Regions from separate parts of the Bacillus sp. ABA4_010 genome, predicted to be linked through region 2. Evidence: riboswitches for the same ligand, from Rfam matches in the RefSeq annotation. Region 2 holds a riboswitch; the other holds the start of a gene.
The links. Region 2 has a riboswitch for cyclic di-AMP ahead of ACXAEO_RS18620 (TrkH family potassium uptake protein). Riboswitches for the same ligand answer to the same signal wherever they lie in the genome.
Positions count from the first base shown of each region.

Region 1: linked by a shared signal. The riboswitch ahead of ACXAEO_RS06615 (hypothetical protein) and the one ahead of ACXAEO_RS18620 (TrkH family potassium uptake protein) in region 2 are both predicted to bind cyclic di-AMP.

Region 1 is NZ_JBSWUN010000003.1:1,085,926-1,101,086, forward strand. Features, by position in the region: gene gltB (glutamate synthase large subunit) at 1-4,190, shown strand, start outside; gene ACXAEO_RS06580 (glutamate synthase subunit beta) at 4,210-5,688, shown strand; gene ACXAEO_RS06585 (L-cystine transporter) at 5,942-7,330, shown strand; gene ACXAEO_RS06590 (hypothetical protein) at 7,387-7,593, opposite strand; gene ACXAEO_RS06595 (LOG family protein) at 7,777-8,358, opposite strand; gene ACXAEO_RS06600 (AzlD domain-containing protein) at 8,412-8,723, opposite strand; gene ACXAEO_RS06605 (AzlC family ABC transporter permease) at 8,720-9,439, opposite strand; gene ACXAEO_RS06610 (TrmB family transcriptional regulator) at 9,475-10,290, opposite strand; gene ACXAEO_RS06615 (hypothetical protein) at 10,551-10,766, opposite strand; cyclic di-AMP (ydaO/yuaA leader) riboswitch at 10,927-11,059, opposite strand; gene ACXAEO_RS06620 (AAA family ATPase) at 11,250-11,969, shown strand; gene ACXAEO_RS06625 (hypothetical protein) at 12,123-12,410, shown strand; gene ACXAEO_RS06630 (hypothetical protein) at 12,447-12,722, shown strand; gene ACXAEO_RS06635 (LysE/ArgO family amino acid transporter) at 12,761-13,378, opposite strand; gene ACXAEO_RS06640 (aminotransferase-like domain-containing protein) at 13,520-14,965, shown strand; gene ACXAEO_RS06645 (GNAT family N-acetyltransferase) at 15,025-15,161, shown strand, end outside.
Region 2 is NZ_JBSWUN010000003.1:3,525,844-3,541,004, forward strand. Features, by position in the region: gene ACXAEO_RS18580 (alpha-galactosidase) at 1-920, opposite strand, end outside; gene ACXAEO_RS18585 (small, acid-soluble spore protein, alpha/beta type) at 1,338-1,601, shown strand; gene ACXAEO_RS18590 (dicarboxylate/amino acid:cation symporter) at 1,720-2,985, opposite strand; gene ACXAEO_RS18595 (DctP family TRAP transporter solute-binding subunit) at 3,106-4,128, opposite strand; gene ACXAEO_RS18600 (ATP-binding protein) at 4,258-5,826, shown strand; gene ACXAEO_RS18605 (response regulator) at 5,928-6,614, shown strand; gene ACXAEO_RS18610 (peptide MFS transporter) at 6,988-8,319, shown strand; gene ACXAEO_RS18615 (hypothetical protein) at 8,382-8,945, opposite strand; gene ACXAEO_RS18620 (TrkH family potassium uptake protein) at 9,042-10,361, opposite strand; cyclic di-AMP (ydaO/yuaA leader) riboswitch at 10,521-10,694, opposite strand; gene ACXAEO_RS18625 (thermonuclease family protein) at 11,004-11,720, opposite strand; gene ACXAEO_RS18630 (peptide chain release factor 3) at 11,843-13,423, opposite strand; gene ACXAEO_RS18635 (class I SAM-dependent methyltransferase) at 13,764-14,372, shown strand; gene ACXAEO_RS18640 (Na+/H+ antiporter NhaC family protein) at 14,455-15,161, opposite strand, start outside.

The DNA.
Region 1 (15,161 bases), 2.4 Mb from region 2:
CGGTTGACGGCAGTCACATTGGCCCGACTGGAAGAGCATCACAGCCGTTCGTTCGCCAAGTTTTCATTGGAGCAAGCGATGATGTAACGGAGCAACTGGCATTTGAACGTAAATTATATATTATTCGCAAACAAGCGGAAGCATTCGGAGCAGCAAACGGTTCGGGCTTTTATTTTGCGAGTTTATCAAGCAATACAATCGTTTATAAAGGATTGATGGTTCCATCTAAAGTAGCAAGCTTTTATCTAGATTTACAAGATGAAGATTTTGAATCTGGCTTCTCGCTTGTTCACTCCCGCTTCAGTACAAATACATTCCCAAGCTGGGAGCGTGCGCATCCGAACCGCTATTTAATCCATAACGGCGAAATTAACACGATTCGCGGCAATATTAATTGGATGAAAGCGCGCGAGCAACAATTCGTATCAGATGTGTTTGGAGAAGATCTTCCTAAAGTACTGCCACTTCTTGATACAGATGGAAGCGACTCGTCCATTTTAGATAATGCGTTTGAATTTTTCACATTAGCTGGACGTACACCGGCACATACAGCCATGATGCTGATTCCAGAGCCATGGGCAAAAGATGCCAATATGGACGATACGAAAAAAGCTTTTTATGAATATCATAGCTGTTTAATGGAGCCATGGGATGGACCGACAGCAGTCGTGTTCACAGATGGTAAACAAATCGGCGCCATTTTAGACCGAAATGGTCTTCGTCCTGCTCGTTATTATGTGACAAAAGATGATTACCTCATCTTATCATCAGAAGTAGGGGTTGTGGATGTTGAGCCGGAAAACGTCTTATATAAAGAACGTTTAAGCCCAGGGAAAATGCTGCTATTGAACCTTGAGGAAGGGCGCATCATCTCTGACCGTGAAATTAAAGAACAAATGGCTGAGGCGGCGCCTTACCGCGATTGGCTCAATGCGCAACTTTTAACTGTGGATGATTTGCCTCAAGTTGAGGTTTCTGAAAAAATAGAAAATTTAACGCAAGTTCAAAAAGCATTTGGCTACACATATGAAGAAGTGTCAAAAAATATTATCCCGATGGTAACAGAAGGGAAAGATCCGCTAGGCTCAATGGGACTTGATACGCCGCTTGCGGTCTTATCCAATCGAGCACATCTTTTATATAACTATTTTAAACAATCATTCGCTCAAGTAACAAATCCGCCGATTGATGCAATTCGTGAAGAAGTCGTGACATCAACCTTGTCGTTTTTAGGGGCAGAAGGAAACATCCTTCATCCGACTGAAATAGCATGCCGCCGCATTCGTTTGGAAACGCCGTTTGTATCAAATGAAGAATTGGCACGCTTAAACATGAATCATCATCCGGAATTTAAGAGCCGTACATTATCGCTTTTATTTGCTGAAAATTTAGAACAGTCTGTTGAGAATCTTTTGTTGGCAGCTGATGCAGCCGTTGCAGAAGAAGTAACGCTTCTCGTATTGTCTGATAGAGGAGTAGATGGTGAACATATGGCAATTCCGTCGCTATTAGCCGTAAGTGCGGTTCACCAGCACTTGCTTCGTCAAGGAACGCGAACAAAAGTAAGCATCATTGTTGAAACAGGTGAAGCAAGAGAAGTGCATCATTTTGCGGTATTGCTTGGATATGGCGTTGATGCCATTAACCCATATTTAGCTTACGCAACATTAGAGCAAGCGATTAACGAAGGAACAATATCGTTTTCATATGAAGACGCAGTGGCGAAGTTTAATACAACAGCGGCCGAAGGTGTCGTAAAAGTGATGTCGAAAATTGGGATTTCCACTGTGCAGAGCTACCGAGGCGCCCAAATTTTCGAAGCGGTCGGTATTGGCCATGAGGTTATCGAGCGTTACTTTACGGGAACAGCTTCCCAGCTTGGCGGCATCGGGTTGGATGTGATTGAGCAAGAAACGAAATTACGTCATGAAGCAGCCTTTAATGGAAACTATGAAGATCATACGTTAGAAGCGGGCAGTGAGCTTCAATGGAGACGCAATGGAGAGCATCATGCTTTCAATCCACACACGATTCATACCTTGCAACGTGCTTGCCGTGAAGGCAACTACGAGCTGTTCAAAAAATATACGAAAATGGCTGATGATGAGCAGTTAACGTTTATTCGTAATGCGTTTACGTTCAATGAAAATAGCACCCCAATCGCCATTGACGAAGTAGAGTCAGTTGAGTCCATTGTTCGCCGTTTTAAAACGGGGGCCATGTCATTCGGCTCATTAAGTAAAGAAGCGCATGAAACATTGGCCATTGCGATGAACCGCTTAGGCGGAAGAAGCAATAGCGGGGAAGGCGGAGAAGATGCAAGCCGTTTCGTTCCTGATGCGAACGGTGACCTTCGCCGAAGTGCCATTAAACAAGTTGCGTCCGGCCGTTTCGGAGTGAACATTAACTACCTCGTTAACGCAGATGAACTGCAAATTAAAATGGCGCAAGGGGCAAAGCCTGGTGAAGGCGGACAGCTTCCAGGAAATAAAGTGTATCCATGGGTAGCAGAAGTTCGCGGTTCTACACCTGGTGTTGGATTAATTTCACCGCCGCCGCATCATGATATCTACTCGATTGAAGATTTAGCACAGTTGATTCACGACTTGAAAAATGCTAATCCGAAAGCTCGCATCAGTGTCAAGCTTGTATCAAAAGCGGGTGTTGGGACGATTGCAGCAGGTGTTGCGAAAGGTGCAGCAGATGTTATTGTCATTAGCGGTTATGACGGCGGTACAGGTGCATCGCCGAAAACGAGCATTAAGCATACTGGTTTACCGTGGGAACTTGGGTTGGCAGAGGCTCATCAAACATTAATGCTAAACGAATTGCGTGACCGTGTTGTATTAGAGACAGATGGTAAGCTTATGACAGGTCGCGATGTAGTGATGGCTGCATTGCTTGGTGCTGAAGAATTCGGTTTTGCCACGGCTCCGCTTGTTGTAATGGGCTGCATTATGATGCGCGCATGCCATTTAGATACATGTCCAGTTGGGGTTGCGACACAAAACCCAGAACTGCGCGCGAAATTTTTAGGAACAGCTGACCATGTCGTGAACTTTATGACTTATATCGCCCAGGAAGTACGCGAATTAATGGCTCAACTTGGCTTTAGAACGGTTGAAGAAATGGTTGGAAGAACCGATGTGTTAACAGTGAGCGAGCGTACGAAGACACACTGGAAAGCAAAGCATTTGGACTTATCTAAATTGTTATTCCAAGCAGAAGGGGCGCGCACATTCAGCCGTCCGCAAAATCATAAGCTTGACCAATCATTAGATGTGACAGAAATTCTACCGCAAGTTGCAGCTGCAATCGAAAGCAAGCAACCGGTCGATCTTCAGTTTAACGTGAAAAACATTCACCGTGTTGTTGGCACAATGGTCGGCAGCGAGATTGCACAAAGATACGGGGCAGAAGGCTTGCCTGAAGATACAATGACGCTTCGTTTTACAGGTTCGGCTGGTCAAAGTTTCGGTGCTTTTGTTCCGAAAGGGATGACGATGCACCTTGAAGGTGATGCCAACGATTACCTTGGAAAAGGGCTGTCTGGCGGGAAAATCATTGTCCGCGCACCAAGAGACATTTCGTTTGCACCAGAAGATAACGTGATTATCGGAAATGTAGCTTTTATCGGAGCAACAGCGGGTGAAGCATATATTCAAGGAAGTGCCGGAGAGCGTTTCGGCGTGCGAAACAGCGGTGTTCACGCGGTTGTAGAAGGTTTAGGTGATCATGGTTGTGAATATATGACAGGAGGACGCGTTGTCGTACTTGGAAATGTCGGTAAAAACTTTGCAGCTGGTATGTCAGGAGGCATTGCGTATGTTCTCGCTGACGATGCTGAAGCGTTTAAAGCGCTATGCAATAAAGAAATGGTAGAGTTTGAAACATTAACTGACATTGTAGAAGTTAGAGAAGTGATGGAAATGGTCATTAAACATGAGAAATATACAGGAAGTGCAAAAGCTGCCTATGTTTTGGCTAACTGGCACGACCTTATGGCTAAATTCGTGAAGGTCATTCCGAAAGATTACAAACGTATGATGAACCGTATCCAAGAGCAAAAAGAAGCGGGATTAACGGAAGAACAAGCCATTATGAGCGCATTTGAAGCGAATGTAAAGCAAGAAAAGCAGAAACAAGCCGGCATTGCATCACCACGCAAGCAAGAGGCAGTTGCACAATAAGAGGAGGAGGAGAGAGACTATGGGAAAAGCAACAGGATTTATGGAATATGCACGTGAAGAGGCTGTGGAACGTGACCCTCTTGAGCGGTTAAACGATTGGAATGAACACTCGGCTCCTTTCTCCGATGAAGCATTACAGCGGCAAGGTGCCCGATGTATGGATTGCGGAACCCCATTTTGCCATATGGGGACGGAAATTAACGGATTAACTTCAGGATGTCCAATTCATAATTTAATTCCGGAATGGAATGACTTAGTGTATCGCGGAAGATGGAAAGAAGCGTTAGATCGTTTATTGAAAACGAATAACTTCCCAGAATTCACAGGGCGTGTTTGTCCAGCGCCTTGTGAAGGAGCGTGTACAGTATCCCTTTACGATCCAGCTGTTGCGATTAAAAGTATTGAGCACAGCATCATTGAAAAAGGGTTCCAAGAGGGGTGGATCACACCACGTATTCCGAAGGTGCGCACAGGGAAAAAAGTAGCCATCGTCGGTTCAGGTCCTGCAGGATTAGCTGCTGCCGACCAATTGAATCAAGCAGGTCATAGTGTGACAGTGTTTGAACGTGCTGACCGTGTCGGCGGATTGCTTATGTACGGCATTCCGAACGTAAAGCTGGAAAAAGAAGTGATTGAGCGACGTGTTCGTCTTCTTGAGCAAGAGGGCATTACGTTCATGACGAATACAGAAATCGGCAAAGATATTTATGCAGCCGAATTGCAAGCAGAATTCGATTCGGTCATCCTTTGTACAGGGGCACAAAAGCAGCGTGACCTTGTTATGGAAGGCCGCGAGTTGAAGGGCATTCATTTGGCGATGGATTATTTGACAAAAGCAACGAAAAGCTTGCTTGATTCAAATTTCCAAGACGGGCAGTATATTAATGCGGAAGGAAAGGATGTTATCGTCATCGGAGGCGGTGATACGGGTGCTGACTGTATCGCGACAGCACTTCGTCAAAACTGTCATAGTGTTGTGCAATTTGGAAAACATCCTATGTTGCCAAATGACCGCGCATTAGACAATCCATGGCCGGAATATCCACTCACTTTTGCTCTTGATTATGCACATGAAGAAGCGCAAGCAAAATTCGGTTCTGACGTTCGTCAATATTTGATTCAAACGAAGCAAATTGTCGGAGATGAAAATGGACATGTAAAAGAGCTTCATACAATTGAGATGGAAAAAGTTGTGGAAAACGGCCGATACGTATTTAAAGAAGTGCCAGGAACAGAAAAAGTATGGCCGGCACAGCTTGTACTTATTGCCATCGGTTTTGAAGGAACAGATCAGCCGCTTCTTGAGCAATTTGGGGTTGAAGCAGCGAATCGTAAAATTCAGGCAAAGTACGGTGAATATACAACAAATGTAGAAGGAGTCTTCGCCGCAGGGGATGCGAGAAGAGGGCAAAGCTTAATCGTTTGGGCGATTAATGAAGGGCGCGAAGCCGCTCGAGAAGTTGACCGTTATTTAATGGGAAGCTCAAATTTACCGTAACAAAGGGGTCTTTATATAGCATAGATGTGCAAGGGGACGCACAGACAAAGGGGATTTATAAAAGGCATACCAGCAACGCCGGTATGCCTTTTTCGTATGTGCTGCATAAAAAAAGAAAGAATAATGAGAAAATAAAAACTATTTTTTGGAAACGCTATCTTTTGATCTCTGTTATAATTCATACTTGACTCATAGGAATAGTTGTTTTATAGTTTGATTGAGTAAAAATTTTCTAATTATGGAGGGAGAAGGGATGACAACTTTTTTTGTTGTTTTAAATATCGCTTTATTACTAGCACTTATTATTGGTTTATATGTAATGCAAAAAAAGCATGTTTCGTTCTCTAAACGTGTGTTTACAGCGCTTGGAGCAGGGATTTTATTCGGGTTTGCGTTGCAGCTTGCTTACGGAATGAAGTCTGATGTGCTGAGCCAATCAGCGGATTGGTTTAATATTGTAGGCGGCGGCTATGTAAAGTTGCTTCAAATGGTCGTTATGCCGCTTGTGTTTATTTCCATTTTAGCGGCCTTCACTCGTTTAAAGCTGACAAATAATATCGGAAAAATCAGTGGGTTAATTCTGAGTATTTTAGTCGGAACAACTGCCATTGCAGCCGCTATCGGCATTACAACGACCATTGCTTTTGATTTGGAAGCAGTACAGATTGAACAAGGAGACGCTGAAACGACGCGTGCTCAAGAACTTGAAGAGAAACTAGGCGGTATTCAAGATATGACATTGCCGCAAAAGATAGTGGAATTGCTTCCTGGTAATCCATTCTTAGATTTCACAGGAGCGCGACCGACGTCAACGATTGCGATCGTCATTTTTGCCGCATTTATCGGTGTGGCATTCCTTGGCGTGAAACGTAAAGAGCCAGAGCAAGCAGAGATGTTTGCGAAAATCGTGGATGCCTTCTACACCATTATTATGCGTGTTGTCACATTGATTCTTCGCTTAACACCGTACGGGGTGTTGGCTATTATGACAAAAACGGTTGCAACAAGTAACATTGACGCGATCTTGAAGCTTGGTAAATTCGTTGTGGCTTCATATGTAGCGCTAATTATTATGTTCATCATCCATTTAATCATTTTAACTATTGTTGGATTAAATCCAGTGAATTACGTGAAAAAGATTATTCCAGTGTTGACGTTTGCTTTTACATCTCGTTCGAGTGCAGGTACATTGCCGTTGAACGTTAAAACACAAACAAGTCAGCTAGGGGTGCCAGAAGGGGTAGCCAATTTCGCTGGGTCATTTGGTTTATCGATTGGGCAAAACGGATGTGCGGGTGTATATCCTGCCATGCTTGCGGTAATGATTGCACCGACCGTCGGAATTAATCCGCTAGATCCGTCGTTTATCGTGACACTTATCGCGGTTGTCGCATTAAGCTCGTTTGGTGTAGCAGGTGTCGGGGGCGGAGCTACATTTGCTGCTCTTTTAGTCCTATCAGCGATGAACTTGCCAGTAGGATTGGCGGGACTATTAATTTCCGTTGAACCGCTTATCGACATGGGCCGTACTGCTGTAAACGTAAGTGGTGCGATGACTGCTGGTGTTGTGACAAGTAAGGTGACAGGGGAACTCGATACGGATGTTTATAGTGATATGGGATTAGTAGCGGAAGAAAATTAACCGTTTTATTTACTACACCCATCAATCGGGGGTTAAAGAAGCCAACGGAAAATTCATCATGAATTTTCCGTTGGCTTTGTTTTCTTTTTGGCTGCACGTTTCAATACGCTAAATGCTAAATAGCCGAAACAAAATCCATCAGCAAGTGATGTGAGAAGACTCAACCATATGTTCCACTCTATCTTTAATGCTACGGCAAATGAAAGGGAGCCGCCAGCTGCTCCAGTCATGACAGAGGCGGTCATCGTTTTTGTTCTGTTCATGATTCCACCTTTCTTTTTTGACATGGAGAGGTGTAGGAATTTTCTCCTCTTGTCAAAACATACGGTTAGAAAAGCAATAAGTTTCAAATATGAGGAAAAGGGTATAAGAAAAAGCGGTTCTCAGCTGAACCGCTTTTCTTGTAGTCTTCCTTGACTCGTCTTGAGCGAGAATGCAATCTCTCTTTAATCTTCCAGCTCACTCCACTTATTAATGCTGGCAGGAGGCTTAAAATGATGTAGTTTCTCCAATAATAAAGCAGGCTCGCTTTCACAAATGAGCAATGGAGCATGAGAAGGATGAATGAACCCTGCTTTCACACCATGTCCCACCATCTCCATCATCGGATTGTAATAGCCGTCCACGTTCAACAGTCCAATCGGTTTACGGTGAATGCCAATTGCGCCCCAGCTAACCACTTCAAATATTTCTTCAAACGTTCCGAATCCGCCTGGAAGAGCAATAAATGCATCTGAAAGTTCACCCATTTTACCTTTCCGTTCATGCATGTTCATGACTTCGTGAAGCTCGGTCAGTTCTGTGTGAACAATTTCACCGCGAAACAGCCCCTTTGGCATAACACCGATGGCACGCCCACCTTGCTGTAGAACAGTGTTGGCGACACGGCCCATCAATCCCATTTTTGAGCCGCCATATATTAAATCATATCCGCCTTTTACAAGTTCGTGTCCAAGAGCTTCCGCCATTTCCCCAAATTGCGGCTTCACTCCTGGATTGGACCCAGCAAATACGCATATTCGTTTCATTACCATCCCATCCTTTTCCTTTTTTAAGATTTCCGCGGATAGCATGTGCTACTTTATCCAACCATTCCGCTTTTGACGACAACGACAACGGCTAAACTTAGACCAAAGCTAATAAACACATTTTGGCTTAGCTTCATCATAACTAAACAAACGGCACTTGCTGCTAAATAAAGCGGTTCGAAGGTGAGTTCGCCCTCTTTCAAAAACAGTGATTCAAAAATGAGTGCAGCAAAGATACCGAGCGGGATAAACGATAATCCGTTTTTTAAGCGTTCCGAGAATAAATGGTCGGGAAGGCGCAAAAAAGCCCGTCTCGAAAAATAAGTGACGGCGGCCATCCCTAAGTAAAGAAGTAGCATGTTCATGCGGTCACCTCGTCTCTTTGTTGTTCAGCTGGCGATTGTACGGTTTCATTGTTGAAAAAATAACCGAAAGTAAAAGCAATGATGCCTGCTGCTAAAAGATGCAGCCCGTAAGGCAAAATAAAGGCGAGCAAGACGGCAGAAATGCCGCATAATCCAAATACTGCAACCCGAAAAAGGGAGGTAAACTGAAAATAAACAAGTGCAAGGAACAAGGCAGTGAAGCTGAAGCCTAAACCGAGCTTTCCTGGATCTGGAATGAGACTTTGCGTCAATGTTCCAAGCCATGTGCCCCCGACCCATGTCGCATACAATGTCAAGCTGACGGCGGTAATATACGCCTTCGTCGCACGATGACGGCGAAAATGATTCATCGTGATTGCATATTGTTCGTCAATAAGGAAAAATGCCATCACGGTAGAGAATTTTTTTGAAAACGGCTGGTAATAGGGGGACATAGAAAGCCCCATTAGTAAATGGCGTGAATTGACAAAAAAGGTGACAAGAATAATCGTCCACATGCCCGTTTGATCTCCTAAAAGTGACAAGGCGGTAAACTGAGCGGAGCCGGCAAAGACAATGAGCGACATGCCGACACTTTCTAAAACAGATAACCCTGTTTGCACTGCCAACATTCCGAAAATGCCCCCGAATAAAATAAAGCTAAAAGCAATAGGAAGTGCATCGAAAAATCCTCTTTTCCAATCATTATCGTTCATGTTTCGTTTCTCCTTTAAACGTGATGAAATGCTTATCAACGGTTGTACCGCTGTCCTGTGACAATTTGATATAAATCAGGGCGGCTGCACCAAAGCGCACTCAGCTTGTCAGCGCCAAACTCTTTTGTCATTTCCTCAAACATAATATCATGGCGGATGTATTCAATAGCAACAAGCACTAACGCCGGGTTTTTTGTTTTCACTGCCCACGGAATGGTCTCATCTGTGAAATTGGCGATGACAACTTCTTCACCGTCTCGTGCCGCAATCGTTAAGTTTCCGCCGATTCGCTCTCGAACGACTTCAGGAGACATATAGTTATGATGGAACGTATGACCAAGTGTTTCATGTTCTGCTCCGAACACAACGGATAAAACAGGAACATCTCGACTGACGGCCTCATCGACGCTCTCTTTTAACAAGGGTACTTGAGGCTCCCAAACGGACAACCAAAGTTCTTCGTTTGCTTCTTTGATGATGTGCCGAATTTCTTTAAGGACTTGCTCGTAACCGTCCATGTGAACAATCACATCAATAGAGGGTTTAGACTGTAAAGATTGCAAAGTTGTTTCTAAATAGTCCACCGTTTCTGAAAAATCTTTTCGCATCCTTGCCAGCATATCCTTAGCCGGGACAGGGGCATATTGAACTGGATCAGAAGGGACAATGTAGCCAGCCCCTTTATCAATCAGTTTGCCGAGCACTTCATAAATCATAGAACGCGGCACGCCGGATTGTTTGCTCACTTCATAGCCTGTAGCCGGTGCATGCTGCAGCAGGGTTACATATGCCTTGCTTTCATATTGAGAAAAACCTAGTTTTTGTAAATGAGGATATAGTTCTTCACTCATAATCGTCTCCTTTTATAGTCGTTAGAATTATTACTACTAATGATAAATTCAGAAAATTCTAATGTCAATCCTTTCCTTTATCAATTTTTCGGCAGTATTTGACTTAGTAAAAACAAAAACAGACTCATCCGTACGGCGGAGAGTCTGTTTCTATTAATATATAAATCGATCTAGAAAATTCGACATGACCAAAGAGCGGTCATGTCTTATTTTAATTATTCATGGAGTCTAAAGAAAAAACTCACTGATAAGAGTTTCTTTTATTCTCCCCGGCGCTTTCCGATTTCTTGAATTAAAATAAAGTTTTCGAGGGCACTTTTGGACATGCTTTTACATTGGAACGGTTTGATTTCTAAACTATTTTTTTCCTCAACGTCATCAGAAATGACGATATAATCACAGATTAATTTTTCGACCATCTTATTTTCGGTTGATTGATGGGAAAAATGAATATCCGTTAACAATACTTTTAACATACATATGCTCCTTTTCATATGAAATTCTCGATGGTTTTAGCGGTTTTGTTTGAAAAACATGCCCGGTATTTGAATCAATTCATAACGTCAAAAAGGCCATCGAAAGAGAAAACCTCTTTATGGCCTAATCTACAGAGAGACAGAAAAATTTACCAAAAGTCGTTTCTCCCAAAACGCTTACGAGGTTAGCTGCCGGATTAGGACTTCGAGAATAGCCCTCCCTTTTTTAAGGATTCACCCCATTAACATAAGTGGTTCCCCCGTTCTGTTCACAGACTCAGCGATTTAAGACTTTATTTAATTGCTACTTATGATATCTTAAGGCGAGAAGGACCGTTTGTAAATAAGAAATTATGTAAGTTCACACAAATTTTTCAACGTGCCCAATGCTTCTCTAACAGAATGACTACGTGAGGGAAATGACGGTATTTTGCACGTGAATAAGATGATACAATATATGAAAATGTTTTGTAGGTGATGACTATGTTTTTAAAAAGAATAACACTACTTCGCGATAAGGTTGAAGCGTTTCAGCAATATCCATTTTCCATTCCTTCGATTAAAAATTTGGACGTGCTAGATTTAAAGAGCAACGTTACTTTTTTTGTTGGGGAAAATGGTTCAGGCAAATCGACACTGCTGGAGGCGATTGCCGATAAATGCGAGTTTAATACAGCAGGTGGAGGACGGAACAATCAGTATGATGTCTACGCCGCGGATTCCGCTTTAGGGGATTATATTCGCTTATCATGGCTACCGAAGGTGACGAACGGCTTTTTCATGCGAGCAGAGTCTTTTTATCATTTTGCTACGCACATTGACGAAGTAGATAATACTGGTTTTGGAAGCTATGGCGGCCGCTCTCTCCATGAACAGTCGCACGGGGAATCTTTTTTATCTCTTTTCTTAAACCGTTTTAACGGAAAAGCTATTTATTTATTAGACGAGCCAGAGGCTGCACTATCGCCCCAAAGGCAGTTGTCGTTTTTGAAAATCATTCATGATTTGAGCGCTCGTGGCAACTGCCAATTTATTATCGCCACACATTCGCCCATTTTACTCGGCTATCCGGATGCAACGATTTTTAGCTTTGATGAAGGAAGAATTGAAGAGATAGAGTATGAGATGACGGACCATTATAAAATTACGAAATATTTTTTGCAGCATCGTGAGAGAATGCTTAAAGAAATTTTAGAAGATTAAAAGAAAACCTGTCATAGAAATCCAGGAACATTCAGGATTGTGTGACAGGTTTTTTTGTGAGAACTGGTGTTATGTCCTCTATGTAAAAATGGGAAAATAGATATGTTTTCAGCGCGGTAAAAAGGGTATACACACAGCAAGAGGTGATGAAAAGTGAAGGAACAGACGTTAGAACGCTTTCCACTTGTCGTTTCATTATTAGGACAACTAGTGGAAGAAAGAGAAATCGACGATGAGAGATTATTAAAACTGACAGAACTATCCCATTTATTGAAAGAAGATGTCCAAATAAATGAACGTACGACGCAAGTTTTAGCGGATGTTGGTACGCTCGGACAAGACATGTTGGAGCTTCAAGAAGCGGAGCGAACCGCATTTATTGAAGCTAAACAAGAACGGTTTGTAGAGTATTATTCTCACCTTAAACAAGTGATTGAGTGATAAATGATACGAAAATGATAAAGGGAGGAATCATGAATGAAAAGCGTACGACTAAAACCCGTTTTATTGACAAGTGCAGGAGTTTCGGCGTTACTTTGGCTCTATCCGAAAGAAAACAGAGAAAAAGTGAAGGAAACGTTAAGGCAATGGAAACAGAAACAGTCAAGCTCGGAAACAGTCAAAAAGCTGGATGCCTTCCCAATTGAGAAAGCAGGACACCCAGATCCGTATGACCTTGAAGATAATAACATGGTCAGCGAAGGTGCGATGTATGCCGTTCATTATTATAATGTAGAAAAAGAAAAAGTATAACAGACACCCCCTTCCCGCTGGAAGGGGGATTTTGCTTGTTATGATTGAAACAGTGAAATGCCCATATAGAGAGCGACTCCCCACATAAAACAAGCCGACACTTTGTTGAGAAGTTGAAGGGTTTTCCCTGATTGGTCGAGTCGGCTTGTCATTTTTCCTGCGAAGGCTAGGCTAAAAAACCAAATCCATGACACAATTAAACAAGCAAGTGTAAACGCTGTTTTCTCCATGCCGCTATATTGGAGAGAGCTTGTGCCAATCACACCGACTGTATCTAATACTGCATGCGGATTGAGCAGGGAAACGGATAAAGCAAATAAAATTTGCTGTTTCGCTGAAAGTGGGGCAAACGTTTCCTCATTAACCAGGTTCGGGGTACTGTTCCACGATACCCATCCCATATACAACAGAAAAATAATCCCGAATAGAAGAAGCATTACTTTCAGCCATGAAAATTGCAAGACTATGACGGATACACCTGTAATTGCAAGCAAGATTAAAGCGGTATCGCATAAGCAGGCTGTCAAAATGACGGGAAGCGCATGGTAATAGCGCTTTTGCAGTGCACCTTGATTAAAAACAAATACATTTTGTACACCAAGCGGTAAAATGAGGCCGAACGCCAACAAAAAACCGTGAGTAAGGGCTTGAAACATTTCGTTCACTCCTAAATCGATTGATTACAATGAAAGTATAGGCGATGGTTTTTCAAATGTCCTCAACCAATTGGTTTGTTTTTGAACCAACCAAGTTTTACACTGAATAGAGTGAACTAGATGTTAAGGGAGAGGATATAGATGGATTGGAAGCCCGATCGAGCCTCTAAGGTGTCGCTCTACATTCAAATTAAGGAGCAGATTGAAGCAAAAATTGAAAACGGGGAGTGGACAGTAGGGACAAGAATCCCAACGCAGCGCCAGCTTGCCGAGCAGTTTCAAGTGAATCGAAGCACCATTGTGTTAGCTTTAGAAGAGCTGGCAGCGGATGGATTGATTGAAGGGAAGACAGGAAAAGGAACAACAGTCATTAACAACTCCTGGTCTTTAATGGGACGTCAATCTCCTCCTGACTGGAATCACTATGTCAAATCCGGTCTATTTGCTCCTAATGTACCGATGATTCAAGATATTAATGAAATAGAATTTTGGCCTGACATTATCCGGCTTGGAACAGGAGAGCTCGCTCCAAGCTTGTTTCCGAAAGAGAACATGAAGACGGTGTTAAACCGTGTTGGAGAAAAAATGGAATCGATGGGATATGAAGAACCTAAAGGCTTACTGCTGCTCCGTGAGCAATTGGCTATTCGTTTACGTTCAAAAGGAATACCGATTTCCGCATCTGGTCTATTAATTACATCTGGTGCACTGCAAGCACTGCAGCTTATTTCAGTCGGTATTTTGCAAACCGGATCGGTTGTATTGCATGAAACACCGTCATATTTGCGTTCCTTGCAGTTATTTCAATCAGCGGGCATGCGGTTAATGGGAATCCCGATGGACAGGGACGGACTTCAAGTAAAGCTCCTAAAAGAGCGGCATGCGGTGGGGAAACCATCCATTTTGTATACCATTCCGACGTTTCATAATCCGACCGGAACCGTTATGTCACAAGTGAGGCGGCAGGAGCTGATGGAATTTGCTGAGAAAAAGCAGCTTCCAATCATTGAAGATGATGTGTACGGGGATTTATCATTTGACGAACTTGTACCGCGGTCGTTAAAGAGTATCGATAAAAGCGGGCTTGTTTTGTATGTAGGGAGCTTTTCGAAAACGTTGAGTCCTGGTTTACGAATTGGTTGGATTGCTGGTGCGGAGTCTGTCATTAACCGTTTAGCTGACATTAAAATGCAAATGGATTACGGGTCGAGTTCTCTTTCCCAACTGGCAGCAGCCGAATGGCTTGAAAGCGGCCTTTATGATGAGCATCTTCATTCTGCTAAGAAACAATTAAAAAGAAGAAGAACGTTAGCTGTAAAGGCTCTGAATACATATTTGTCTGATGTAGCGGAATGGACCGTTCCAGACGGTGGTTTTTACATTTGGGTTAAAATTCTTCCGTCGATTTCGATGCAAAAGCTGTTTGAGGCAGCAAAAAAAGAAGGAGTGTTAATTAATCCAGGAAGCATTTATGATCCTGCTTCGAATCAAACCATCCGTCTTTCTTATTCTTATGCCGAGGAAGAAGAACTTGAAAAGGGGATTTATAAGCTTGCTCAATTGATTAAACAAACGGATACACTTTGAAGCAAATTCATTTAAAATAGAGAAGGTGTTTTGAGTCATTAGAGAAAGGATGATCGTCGATGAGTTTTACATATTGTCTATATAACGCCATTCCCGAAGCGGGTGTATTAGAGGGGATTTTAGCACTGCATAGAGCGATTTTTGGTTCTTCTGATGACGTAGTTACTAAAATGGCACGTAAACCAAATTTGTTAGT
Region 2 (15,161 bases):
TTATTCAACCCTTCATCTGAATACGCCATAACTACTTCAGGAGTCTGGAAACTCTCCCCACTTTCTAGCAACCACTGGAAATCAAATGGATTAATCCCCATCGTTACCCTTGCTGTATCATAATGATCGACCTCGACTTGCGCTAAAAAGTTTCCACTGTAGACAAGGCTGAAACCAAACGCTTCTCCTTCATGCTCCGTCGTCTTTTTTCGTTTTAATACAAGGAATGGGTTTTGCTGACTACTGCTTGTGCCTCGCGTACTTGAAATACTTTGGATGCCTGCTTGAAGCGCCCGTTCCTTTACGTGACGCTCACGAGACCAAGAACCAGATAGATGCACCATGTCATAATCCGCATCAAAAAAGTCCACGCTAGCACTCATCGCTCTTGTTAACGTCAGTTTTTGCTTTCCTTTGTTCACAAATCTTGCTTGACGCGCAATCACATTTCTTCCTTTAAAAACGGTGTAACTTAAAATAAGCTGCGCATCAATCCACTCATCATACAGCGTAATCTCTAATGTTGTTGCTTCATCATCTTGCTCAACGTATGTCGCAGGAAGTCCATCAAGCTTCGGTTTCCCTGCAAAAATTCGATGGCTCTCGTATTCAAAATTGGTAATACGGCTGCCATCTTCCTGTAAAATTTGGAAAGCAGGCTCTCTGAAATCAGTTGTTCCGTAAGAAGGATATTCTTGTTTCAGTAAGTCTAGCGAAAAAGCTAAATCTCCTTCATATACACAAGCCGTTCCTGCTCTTGCTTGTGTTTTAATTAAATGCTGGAACGATGGACGGTGGTTTACCTTTTTCCCAAAATAAAGATGCCCCAGCTGATTATTTTTTAAGATGGTAAAAATATAGCTCATTGTGTCACCTTGAAGGTGAAACTCTCTTGTCGACTCGTTATAAAAAATAGACATTATATTCTCCTCGCTTCTGCAAATAATGTAAACGTATACAGATGAAAACCTGCTTTTATTCTATTGTCATTTTCCGTTCTGCTCAATAGTAAATAAAACAGAAGATTATAGCATTTTTTTGCTATACTGATACAGTTAACAAGATAAACAAATAAGCGCTTATATTCAGTACAACCGACTGGCCTTATATGTAGATATTGGGGATATGAAAAATGATTTCGAACGACTTTTATTTCTTTTTTGCTTCTATTAATAAAGTGAAAAACCGATCAACAAATAACAGACAATTGGAACAACTCCTTTGCTCAATACTTCCTCCTATCCCAATCACTTCCGTACATACCTTCAACAGCTAAACGAAAACTACATACGAACCTTTCACTGATGATGATTTCTCATTAACAAAGGAGGCCCAACATGGCACGTAGAAAACTATTGGTACCTGAAGCACAAGAGGGAATGCAGCATTTAAAAGAGGCAGTTATGAAGCAAGCAGGTTACAAAACGACCAATCATCAAGATGTGAAATATGAAGTGGCGAAAGAACTGGATATTCCTTTAAAACAAGAAAGAAACGGGCATTTGACTTCAGAACAAGCTGGGAAAATCGGAGGAAAAATCGGTGGACGCATGGTAAAAGAGTTAGTTAAAATGGCTCAACAATCATTTCGTCAGCATTAAAGAAGGATTGACCTTTTATTCTCCTTTTGACAAATTTCCCGAGAAATATGTCGAGGTATTCCTCTCACTGTCAAAAAGACGCCCCTTTAGTAAGGATGCGTCTTTTTGACAGTGAGTCTTATTTAGCTACCTTTATATGAGCTTCTTCCATCTTTTCTTCTAAAGAAGGATGGAATTCGTTCTCCATCTTCGATACAACAACCGTCGCCACGCCATTTCCAATCAAATTCGTAATGGCACGTGCTTCAGACATGAATCGGTCCACTCCTAGCAATAAGGCAATTCCTTCTACTGGAATCATCGGAAATGCAGCTAAAGTAGCGGCAAGAGTAATAAAACCGGAACCTGTTACACCTGCTGCTCCTTTAGATGTCAACATAAGCACACCTAATAACGTTAACTCCTGCCAAATCGTCAAGTCAATTCCATACGCTTGAGCGATGAAAATGGCGGCCATCGATAAATAGATAGATGTACCATCTAGATTAAACGAATACCCTGTCGGAACGACAAGACCTACCACTGATTTGGAACAACCATACTTTTCTAATCGCTCCATCATTTTCGGAAGTGCTGACTCTGATGACGAAGTTCCTAGTACTAAAAGAATTTCTTCTTTAATATACGTGATAAATTTGAAAATGCTAAACCCGTAAAACTTCGCAATCGCACCGAGTACTAAAACAATGAACAAGAACATTGTAATATAAACAGAACCCATCAACTTTCCAAGTGATACAAGCGAACCTAAGCCAAATTTACCGATTGTATACGACATGGCACCAAATGCGGCAATTGGTGACAGCTTCATAATCATGTTTACAATCCCAAAGAAAATATCTGTCAATCTTTCAAAAAGAAGAATAACTGGTGCTGCTTTCTCTCCCATCGCGGCCGTTGCGATACCGAATAACACAGCAAAAAACAAGATAGGCAGCAATTCGCCATTCGCCATCGCGGCCACTGCGTTATCCGGAATGATTCCCAACATAAATTCGACAAATCCATGCTCTGTTTCTGCAGCTTGCTGGGTATACTGGGAGACATCTCCCCCCTCCACAGCACTTGTATTAAACCCCTTTCCTGGCTGAACCATATTGACAACTAAAATTCCAATTGCTAATGCAAACGTGGTGACAATTTCGAAATAGAGGAGCGCTTTCCCTCCGATTCTTCCTACCTTTTTCAAGTCCCCCATACTGCCAATTCCGATGACAACTGTAAAGAAAATAATTGGTGCAATGACCATTTTTATTAACTTAATAAATGCATCTGCCAACACTTTCAGTTCAGCACCAAACTCAGGTAAAAAGAAGCCTAGCGTAATACCCGCGATAATCCCGATCACAACCTGAACCGTCAAATTTTTAAAGTTAATCCTCATCACCCATCCCCCCTGTTTGTTAACGCTTACAAAAACTATTGTTTTTATATTAATTCACTAAAGGGAATATTTAAACTTATGGTGATAATGGTCTTTTTGTTCATTTTGGTCTCTTCTGTTTTAAGGTTCAAGCATTTCAACTAGTTCTTCTGCCGCTTCTTCTTCAAATTGTCTGTACAATGGCTGAAGCTTTTGCCGCCATTTCTCTTTTTCACTGTCCGTTAAATAATAGATGTCGATAGTAGAATTTTGACGAATGTAGTTCAACTGTTCCTCATTCATAATTTTTGACTGTTCCCAAATCCATGTAGTTGTTTCTTCCATAGCTTCCTCTAAAAGCACTTGAACTTCCTTTGGAAGGCTCCGCCAAAACTTTTTATCCATTAGCACTGTATACCCTAAATAGCCGTGGTTACTGATTGTCATATACCGTTGATGTTGATAGAAGCGCTTTGAGTAAATATTAGAAATCGTATTTTCCTGTCCATCAATTTCAGCTTTTTGTAAAGACTCGTAAACCTTGTTGAACGGGACCACTTGAGGCTCCGCTCCAAATAGCCGAAACTGCTCTTCAATGACCTCGCTCGGCATAATACGAAAACGCTGTCCCTCAAAATCCTCAGGTTCAAGCAATGGATTTTGATTACTTGTCATTTGTTTAAACCCATTACTCCATAACGCTAAGCCTTTTAGCCCTTCTTCTTCTAGCATTCTTAAAAGTTTCCGTCCCATCTCTCCCATGAATACTTGCTCTACTTCTTGATAATTTTCAAATACAAAGGGTAGATCGAACATGTTCCATTCAGGCATCACTTCGGTCATTTTTGAAAAAGAAGGAGCAATCATTTGTACATCGTTTCTTCTTAAAGCATCCATTTCTTGATCATCCGAATACAAAGAACCATTAGCGAATATTTCCACCTTCACCCGTCCTCCTGACTTTTCGGTGACAAGATCTGCAAATTTTTGCACCGCTAATCCTTTCGGTGTATTTTCCGCCACTACATGACTGAAATTCATCACGATTTGTTCATTCAACCCTTCTTGTTCATCATCATATTGAACTTCTTTTTCATAGCTAAACAAAAAGAAAAAAAAGAGCAACAAACTAAAGACAATGCTCGTTCCTATAAATATTTTCATACACTCTCACATCTCTATAGAAAATTTTTTAGTTTGATAATATTTTAACACGCTCTTTTGTCCATGGTAAAATAAAGAAAAGTTGCATCAGGGAGGTTACTTTGTACCACATGTGACGGTACATTTCTTATGTCTATACAATCTAAAATTACAGGCTTAATTTTTTTTATTGTTGGATTTTCTCTTTTTTTAGCAGGCATGATGGTTATGAGAGATTTTGTCCAATCAAAAGAAACAGATTTGCGCCAGCGTTCGCTCCTTACCGCCCGTACTGTAGCAGAGCTTCCTGAAATCGCCCAACATATAACCGAAACGACTACTATGAAAACAAAATTGAATACGCTTGTAGAACCTCTTCGAATTATTCATAATGCCGATTACATCGTCATTCTTGATATGAATGGGGTACGCCTCACTCACCCTGTTTCTTCTATGATTGGCAAGAAATCAAGTGGCCAAGATGAGGGGCCTGCCTTCGCTGAGCATACTTATACAACAAAAGCCAAAGGAGAAAAAGGCATGGTCATCCGCTCTTTCGTTCCTATTATCAATGAGCAGCATGAACAAGTAGGAGTCGTCATTGCCGGCTATATTCTTCCTAGTTTTCTAGAGGTCCTGCTCAGTTTAAAAAAGGAAATTTTCTTCACAGCTGGACTATCACTATTATTCGGAGGCTGGGGAGCATGGTTACTAGCTTCACATATTAAAAGGCAGATGTTTGAACTGGAACCTGAGGAAATTGCTAGACTACTTACCGAAAGAACCGAAACGTTCAATGCGATGCACGAAGGCGTCATTGCCATTGATATTAACGAAAAGATTACAGTTTTTAATGATAAAGCAAAAGAAATGATGGGCATCACAGGTGATGTAATAGGACGTAACATTCATGATGTCATTCCAGATACAAAGTTGCCTGAAATTTTAACGTTGAATCAACCTGTCTACAATAAGGAACTGCAAGTGAGAAACTTAAACATTTTAAGCAATCGCATCCCAATTAAAGTAAACGATAAAACAATAGGTGCTGTCGCTGTTTTCCAAGATCAAACGGAAGTAAAAAAACTGGCAGAAGAACTAACAGGGGTTAAAGCTTTTGTAAGCGCTTTGAGAGTGCAGAACCATGAACATATGAATAAACTTCACACTATTGCTGGGTTAATTCAACTTGAAAAAAAAGAAAGCGCCTTAGAATATGTCTTTCACCTTTCAGAAGAACAGGGAGAATTAACCCGCTTTCTTAACAAAAATATACGAAACGACAGCCTTTCAGGACTTCTGTTAAGTAAAGTCAGTCGAGCAAAAGAGCTAGGGATTACATTAAGCATTGACCGGCACAGTCAACTCCACTCATTCCCTCCTTCTCTTGATCATCATGACTTTGTCATTATTATTGGAAATCTAATTGAAAATGCCTTCGATTCATTCCAGGGAATGGCTCTCCCAACTAAAGAGGTTTATTTAAGCATTGAACAAGACGATGACATCCTTTCTATTTTAGTAGAGGATAACGGAGGTGGAATGGAAAAAGAGCAGGTGCCCTATATTTTTAACGAGGGCTTCTCCACAAAAGAGAAGGAAAATCGGGGGATTGGTTTACACCTTGTCAAACAAATTGTTCAAAAAGGAAATGGAAATATACACGTTGAAACCGAATTGAACAAAGGGACGTTGTTTACAGTCACCTTTTTTATATAAGGTCAACTCGGACAAGTTACTTTCTAAATAGAGAAATGAAAATCAAGAACTCGGTGTTTAGAAGCTTTAAACGCGGTTAATACCAAAGGGGGAGTTTTTGGATGACAACACAACAATGGAACGTTCTTCTTATTGAAGATGATCCCATGGTGCAAGAAGTAAATCGCCAGTTTATTGAACAAATAGACGGGTTTAAAGTAATTGGCTATGCATTGAATGGATTTGACGGCATAGAACTCGTCAAAAAGCAGTGCCCAGATTTAGTCATCCTTGATATGTATATGCCTAATCAAGATGGCCTCACCACCCTTCAGCAGCTTCGTGGGGAAGGGTTTAATACCGATGTCATTGCTGTTACCGCCGCAAGTGATATGGAAACGGTCAGAAAAGTGTTACAACTTGGAGCCATCGATTATATTATGAAACCTTTCAAATTTGAACGAATTAAGCAAGCTCTGGAGCGCTATGCATCGTTCCATGCAAGAATAAATGAAAAACCGATTCTCACACAACAAGAATTAGATGGCATTCGACTTCAACAAGGTGATGAAAAATCAACCTCTCTTCCAAAAGGGCTCCATGCGCTTACGTTAAAAAACATTAAAGATTATTTGTCGAAGCAATCGATGCCGGTTTCGGCTGAAGATGTCGCAGAGGGAATTGGTATTGCTCGCGTAACGGCAAGACGTTATTTAGAATTTTTAGATCATAGCGGCCATGTCCAATTGCACATTGAATATGGAGGAATTGGAAGACCTGTTAATCGATATGCTTTAATCAAACGCTAGCTTAAAGGCTGGCGTTTGATTTTCAGTGGAAGAAAGGATTCACCGCTCACACTCCTCCCACTAATAATATATCAATATAACGGTATTTGTATTTTTATTCCTTTCTAAATATTTAAAAATAACTAAATATTACATTTTATTGTAACTCCCTTCATTCCAAAAACAGCTTAAACCTATATAAATTAAGCATAATCGTGAAAATTCTCAGTATTTTTTAATTCATCAGTGATTTTTCCATATAATTTCATTGACGAATGCGTTATTTGTTTAATAAAATAAAGAACATGTAATTATTTTGTAAATTTCAACACCTTTCTTTTAAATTTTTTGTAAATTTAAAATGATTGGTAATTAGTAGTAGGGGGACATGATTATGCAAGCAGCTGCAAACAAAGACGTACAGCAGCCAAACCAGTCCAGCAAAAAACATCCACCTGGACTCTATCTGCTGTTCGCAACTGAAATGTGGGAGCGTTTCAGTTACTATGGAATGAGGGCACTTCTTGTACTTTATTTAACAACTGCCGTGATTAATGGCGGATTAGGTGTCAATGAAAGTACCGCAATGGCTATTTACGGCTTTTTCACTGGTGCCGTTTATATTACTCCAATGGTTGGAGGATATTTATCTGATCGCTTCTTAGGAAGAAGACTCGCTATCACAATCGGTGGTATTTTAATGGCTCTTGGAAACTTCTCGTTATTTGCCAGCCAAAGTATGACCGCTTTATATATCGGTCTTGGACTATTGATTATCGGGAATGGTTTCTTTAAACCAAACATTTCAACACTTGTTGGTGAGCTTTACAGCGAAAACGACTCTCGCCGTGATGGTGCCTTCACTATTTTCTATATGGGTATCAACATTGGAGCGTTCTTTGCACCGTTAGTAGTCGGACTTATGAGTTATAAGTACGGATTCTTGACAGCGGCTATCGGGATGGTTATTGGACAATTAGTTTTCAACTTGCTCGGCAATCGCTACTTAGGTGATATTGGGAAAGAAGCAGTGGGCAAACCTCAAGTTTCAGCAAATGAAAAAGCTGCTGGTCCTTTAACACCAAAAGAAAAGAAACGTACAGCAGCAATTGTCATTTTAGCAGTGTTCGTTATTGCTTTCTGGGCTGCATTCGAGCAAGCCGGAAGCTCTTTAACTCTTTATGCACACAATCAAATTGACCGTGATGTATTCGGATTTACAGTTCCAACTCCATGGTTCCAATCATTAAATCCATTATTCATTGTCATCTTAGCACCCATTATTTCTGCTTTATGGATTAAGCTTGGTAACTCTAAAAGCGGTGACTTAAAAACACCGACGAAGATGGCACTTGGATTAATTACGGTTGGCTTAGGCTTCTTAGTACTACTTCCTGCTGTTATGCACACAGGAAACGATGAATTACTAAAAGCAAACATCTTATTTATGATTGTGACGTACTTCCTGCATACATTAGCAGAATTAATGATTTCACCAGTTGGTTTATCCATGGTAAGTAAAATTGCTCCAATTAAATTTGCTTCCTTATTAATGGGAGTGTGGTTAGCAAGTTCAGCTGTAGCCAACATGGTTGCTGGTCAATTAGCAGCCTATACGCAATCTCTAGGTTACTTGGAGATTTTCAGTGTAATTGGTTTTGTGACAATCGGTTTAGGAATTATCTTGTTATTGCTTTCTAAACCAATTGCGAAATTAATGGAATAGAAAAAGAGAATCACAAAAAGGCCCGTACATAAATGATTTCATGTACGGGCCTTTTTGATTCATCATTCTGCAACTGTCGCTGCCTTTTTTTGGCCTTTATCAGGAGACTTTATACCAAGCTCGGCTAACTGAGCGTTCATGTCATCCATGATTGCTCGGGCTTGGGCTTTTGTTTCCTCATCAAGGTCAGCAAATACGTCAGGACGCTCACCTTTTACTCCCTTAGCTGGACGTTCAATCCCTAGCTCAGCTAATTGTGTTTGTGCTTCTTCTTGCGTTATTGAACCTTCTTTCACTTGATCCTTAATTGCTTGCACTTTTTCTTTTGTTTCTTCATTTAGATTAGCCAATCCATCAGGACGTTCACCTTTTCCGTCTTTAGCTGGAAGTTCAACCCCAAGTTCCACTAATTGAGCTTTTGCCTTTTCCACAATTTCCTGCATTTTTTGTTGAGTAGCTGCATCTACATTTTGTTCCCATTTTCCTTTCACCATTTGCGCTGAAGGAGCTGGAGAACTTGTGCTGTCTGTTGCAGCCGCAGCGGCAGGAAGGGTTGCTCCCCCGATAATCCCTACTGATAAAGCACCTGTCATTACATAACCAAATAATTTCTTTTTGTTCATCATTTTTATTTCCTCCTCAAATTATGTATGGGGATGTTGTTTACATGCATTACTTTAACCCCCCCATGGTGAAAAAATAGTGAAAAGAAAATAAAATTTCTACCCCGCTAAAATATCTTCTTTCGGATATTTAATTTTAGCATGTTCCTTTTTAGCTAAAGAAAACATAAGGGTAAGCGGACCAAGTTTCCCTAAACTCATCATAAAAATAAGTACAAGCTTTCCTGTAAAGGACAGTTCAAATGTGAGCCCCATAGACAGACCGACCGTGCCAAAAGCAGAAATAACTTCAAAAAGAATTTTTACAAATGGGGCTTCTTCTGTAATGGTCATAATAAAGACCGCAGCAAAAATAAACAATAGACTCGTCATGCTGATTGCCAACGCTTTAAATACAAGCTTTTCATCAACTCCTCGTCTAAACACATGAATTTGTTCTTTTCCTTTTAAATACGTAAAAACCGATAACACAATAATTAGAAAGGTTGTAAGCTTAATCCCCCCTCCAGTTGAAGCACTTCCTGCTCCGACAAACATAAGGAACATCATATAAAAAGCTGTCGAATCTTTTAAACCTGTCATATCAATGGTATTAAATCCAGCTGTCCGTGGGCTTACTCCTTGAAAATAAGCTGACCACAACTTTCCAGAACCATCCAGTGTACCTAACGTTTTCGGATTATCCATTTCCAGCAGTAAAATCATAACCATACTCACTATGTTAATCAACAGTGTCCCTGTCAACATGAGCTTTGAATGAAGACTAAGCTTTCTCCATCTCTTTTTGTTGCGCAAATCTATTAGGACGGTAAACCCTAATCCTCCAATAATAAAAAGGAACGTAATCACCACATTAATGAGCGGATCGTCCGCGTATTTCATTAAATTATCAGGAAGCAAGCCAAATCCCGCGTTATTAAATGCAGAAACCGCATGAAAGAAACTGAAGTACAACCCTTGCGCTACTCCAAATTCAGGTATCCAGCGAATCGATAAAAACAGTACGGCAATGAGCTCGATTATAAAAGCAAAGACAAATAAATGAATCACAAGCCGTATGACTCCTCCGAACGATGTTTGGTTAAGCGAATGCTGGATAAGCACCCGCTCGCGAAATCCAATTTTTTTGCCAAGCATTAAAAAAAATAAAATGGCAAAAGACATAATTCCAAGACCGCCAATTTGAATCCATAACATAATAATCGTTTGACCAAACTTTGTATACACGGTACCGGTGTCGACCACCGCTAACCCCGTCACTGTCGTAGCGGATGTAATAGTAAAAAAAGCATCAACCCAGCTGATCGGCTCTGTCGTTGCAATAGGCAATTTTAATAACCATGCTCCGACTACAGTAAAAAAACTAAAAAAGATAATGAGAAGCTGAGGGGGAGTCATTTGAACACTTTTTAATTTCATAAAAAGCTTCCTTCCTTCTTCAGTGATTACTTCCATAACACAAAAAGCCCTCTCCACTAAATCATTGAAAGTCAATAAATTAGCGAAAAGGGCTTGTTTATGAGTGCATGAAAAAAGACAGCATCCTCCTTCAGGCACCCTCCTTCTTATTGGAGTGATCCCTTCTCTCAAAAGTGCTGACGAGGTTAGCTGTCGGGTTCGGATTTGAGAGTATCCTACTTGAATTCAAGATTCACCCCTAGGAACAATTTGATGCCAGATTGTTCCGTGACTGTTGAAACAGCCCTTCATGTGGTTCCCCCGCTCCTGTTACGGATTAAGCAAGTTTAATAAAAATTAGTTTTATGAAAGTAATCATAATTCCGGCAAAGCAACCTGTCAAGACTATTCTTATTGACTTTTGCTCGCATACATTTTCTCTTTCCTGTCTATTCTATTAAAGACTGTAGACAGGAAAGAAAGGAGTGTTAGAAATGAAACTGATAGCAGTATGTAGACATTGCAGCGGTGTAGGCAGGACACAGACCTCTATTCCTTTTTACAAACGAACATGCTCTTGTTGCAATGGAAGCGGCAAACTTGTCCAAACTCTATCAGAATACCGAGGTGCTCTTTAAAAGAAAACAAGCGTGACATCTCTTGTTACTTAGGGGCACGAAATCCTGCTGCTTCCGCCTCTTTTTCTGTACAAAACATCATTTCCGGCTTTGTCACCTTATATTGAGGACTTTGCGGAGTGTGATAAATTTTTTCTCCCTTACTATTAATATTTCCTTTAATCACTGGATTTGCACATTCCCCAAAGGTCGCTTCACTTTCTGTCGTTTGTTGCTTATTCGCCCCATCGAATCCTTCACTCGTTACATAATTCTCAAGTGACCATATCTTTCGCTCTTGCTCTTGAGCGACTCGCTGCACGTCCCGAAAGCGGTCGACATATTTCGTATTTGGCTCAAATACATAAGCGACACGAGCATATCCTTCTTCAAGCAACCATTCATTCAGCATTTTCCCATCCGTCCATACATACGCAAGTAAACGCCCATATTTATCGCGTTCTCCTACATCAAGCTCTAATTCAACACTTGCACCTTTAGGAAGTTGCTCTTTCACAAAATTACTCGCCTCTATCGCATATGGTTGAACAGGCTTCGACGGATGAACCGATTCGGGGGTATCTACAAGCAACAAGCGAACCGTCTCAGATTTTCCATTTACTTCTACTTTTAATGTATCCCCATCCACCACTTTTTCGACAATAGCAGGAATATAACTCGATTCCTGTTGGCAGGCGGCCAGCACAAGCCACATGACCACTCCTGATACCATTAACAGCCCTCTCCTCAATCCGTTCTTCACGTTTTATCTCCTCCTTCTCTTTTTGAAAAGCTCTGTTACCATCTTTCACACCTAGCCAACAGAGCGATGGAAAAAGAAAAGAGTCTGGCTGACGCCACACCCTTTTTTATTCTTTTCAACTCTTAAAACGTGCTTCGCAATTCAACAGATGGATATTTATCCTGGAACATTCGTAGAACAAAATCGTTTTCAAATAACAGAACCGGGTTTTCATATCGATCTTCTACTAACATAACACGGGAATCTGTCATTTTATCCTGCAAATCTTCCTTTTTAATCCACTTTGCTGCCTCATGGCGCATTCGCTGGAATTCAATATCGACTCCATATTCGTTCTTCATTCGATATTCAAACACTTGGAATTGCAGTTCCCCGACCGCTCCAAGAATATAATCACCGAAGTATGGCGTTCGATATAATTGTACAGCCCCTTCTTGCACAAGCTGGGTAATCCCTTTTTCAAAGTGTTTCCCTTTTAAAGCATTTTTCGCTCGAACTTTCGCAAATAATTCAGGCGGGAACGTCGGCAACGCATTAAATTCAAAGTTGGCCGCTCCTTCTCCTAAAATCGTATCACCAATTTGATACGTTCCGGAATCATACAGTCCGATAATATCTCCTGCATACGCTTCATCAACCGTTTCCCGGCTTGAAGCTAAAAACTGATGAGATTGAGACAATTTAATTTTTCGGCCTGTTCGCGGCAATGAGACATTCATACCACGTTCAAACTTTCCTGAGCATACACGCACAAACGCAATTCGATCGCGATGAGCTGGGTTCATGTTCGCTTGAATTTTAAAGATAAACCCTGAGAAGTTTTCATCCGTTGGATCAATTGCGCCGTTCGATGATTCACGTGGTTGAGGAGGAAGAGTCAATCCTAAAAACTCATCAAAGAATGACTGAACACCGAAATTCGCGATGGCACTTCCAAAGAACACAGGTGTTAACTTCCCTTGCTTCACCTTTTCCATTGAAAAATCATTTCCTGCCTCATCAAGCAGAGCAAGTTCATCCGTCAACATTGACAAATATCCTTCATCTACATAGTTGCTTACTTCATCTGTTACGTTTGTTCCATCGAAATCGACAAATTGCGATTCCTCATTCCCACGATACACTTCAATTTGCTTTTTAAAACGGTCATATGTTCCTTGAAACCTTTTCCCCATTCCAATCGGCCATGTCACCGCATATGACTCGATTCCAAGTACCTCTTCAATCTCTTCCATCAGCTCAAGCGGGTCTTTTCCTTCGCGATCCAGCTTATTAATGAAAGTTAAAATTGGAATACCGCGCATGCTGCATACTTTAAACAATTTAATTGTTTGCTCTTCAATTCCTTTTGTTCCATCAATAACCATAACAGCACTATCGACAGCCGTTAGCGTACGATACGTATCTTCACTAAAGTCTTGGTGACCTGGTGTATCAACAATATTAATATGGTGATCTCTATAAGAAAACTGCATAACGCTGGATGTTACAGAAATTCCACGTTGTTTTTCAATTTCCATCCAGTCAGATGTTGCATATTTCCCTGTTTTTCTCCCTTTAACCGTACCTGCTGAACGAATCATTCCACCTAATAACAATAATTTCTCTGTTAAAGTAGTTTTCCCCGCATCAGGGTGAGAAATAATGGCAAAAGTACGTCTTGATTCGACTTGTTCTTGTTGGCTTTTTATTTCTTGACTCATGTTATTAATCCTCTCTCTCACATCTATTCATCTAGCATAACTTGTTTTTTCTTCGTATTCTACTTTTTATTTTAGAATAAAGGAAACTTCTATCGTAGAGGCTCTCTCGTATCCCGACTTAACATCTCCAGTCACCTAAAGTGAAAAAGTGCGGGTCTCACTGCCTGTTAAAAGGGCCGTCTTTCGATTATCTACTTTCACCAAGGAAACTTGATGCATTAAACGCACCTTTCACTATAGCATATGTTGTCTTTTTCACCAAACTCGCTCTCTTTGTTCTCCTGTCTTGATGAGGTACAATAAAGAATGTGACAAATCGGAAGAAAGAGGGCTAAACAAAATGGAATATACAGGCGAAAGGGTCATGCCTCACCTTATGAAGCCAACCAATGGCTTATTACTTGAACACATCGCAAGATATCAGTTCGCGATTTTATATACGAAAGGCAGAGTACTCGATTTAGCATGCGGAAGCGGCTTCGGAAGCCAGCTTGTAGCAAAAGCCGCCAAAAAGAAAATTGATGAAATTGTAGCCGTAGACATTGATTCGGACATTATTGAATATGCCCGCAGTTTTCACTACCACCCTAAAGTCAACTTTTTAGCAGGCAATGCAGCAGATCCTTCCCTTCCTGAGCAACTCGGAACGTTTGACTGTATTATGAGCTTTGAGACGTTAGAACATATAAAGGAAGAAAAACAGTTTCTAACAAACCTTTATAAGCTCTTAAAGTCTGGAGGAACACTTGTCATTTCGACACCGTTTGGACTCGGACGAGGAAAACCGTCCAGTGAACCTTTTCACGTTCATCAGCTCACATTAGACGAGTTTGAACATCTTTTCGATGATTATTCGGAAAGCGAATTTTTTTATCAGCGCGGCGTTCTCGTTGAAACAAAGCGTGAAGGAATGCACTATCCTTTAGGGATTGCGGTTTGTGTCAAATAAGTATGTTTAGACAGCTTCGAGAAGAAACCAATAAGAAAAGCCAGCCGCATAGGCTGACTTTTCTTATTGGGTAAGCTCAATGTTAATTCATACGAACTACTTGTTCCTCCGTTTTTGGCTGGCGGGAAGTCAACCGTGGGAACCCAATTAAAATTGCTCCAACCCCAAATACTGCAATCAAAATTGGATAGAATGAATACGGTAGAAGCGCGATAGGTGAAATTCCTCCTAGCTTAGCTGCTGTTAATACTTGAGCACCGTATGGAATTAATCCTTGTACACTACATGAGAAAATATCTAATAAACTAGCTGATTTTCGCTTGTCAATGTCATATTGCTCCGCAATATCCTTCGCTAACGGACCTGTGAAAATAATCGAAATCGTATTATTAGCCGTCGATAAGTTAGTTAAACTCACAAGACCTGCAATTCCAAACTCTGCGCCTTTTTTCGACTTGATGCTTCTCGTCATCATGTTTAATAAATAATCAATGCCGCCATTATGCTTAATAATTTCGACCATACCGCCAATTAAAAGGGCTAAAATGACAAGCTCTGCCATTCCAAGAATTCCTTCTGTTACAGTTTGCAAGAAGCTCGATATTTGATAGCTACCATCAACTAACCCAATGATTCCAGCTAAAACAGTTCCACCCATTAACACACCCAGAACATTAAACCCAAGCAATGCCGTAATGAGGACGCTAATGTACGGTAAAATTTTAATCCAGCTAAAGTTTTCAGTCCCAATCGTTGAATGATTGCCTGTTGTCACGATGAATAAGATAA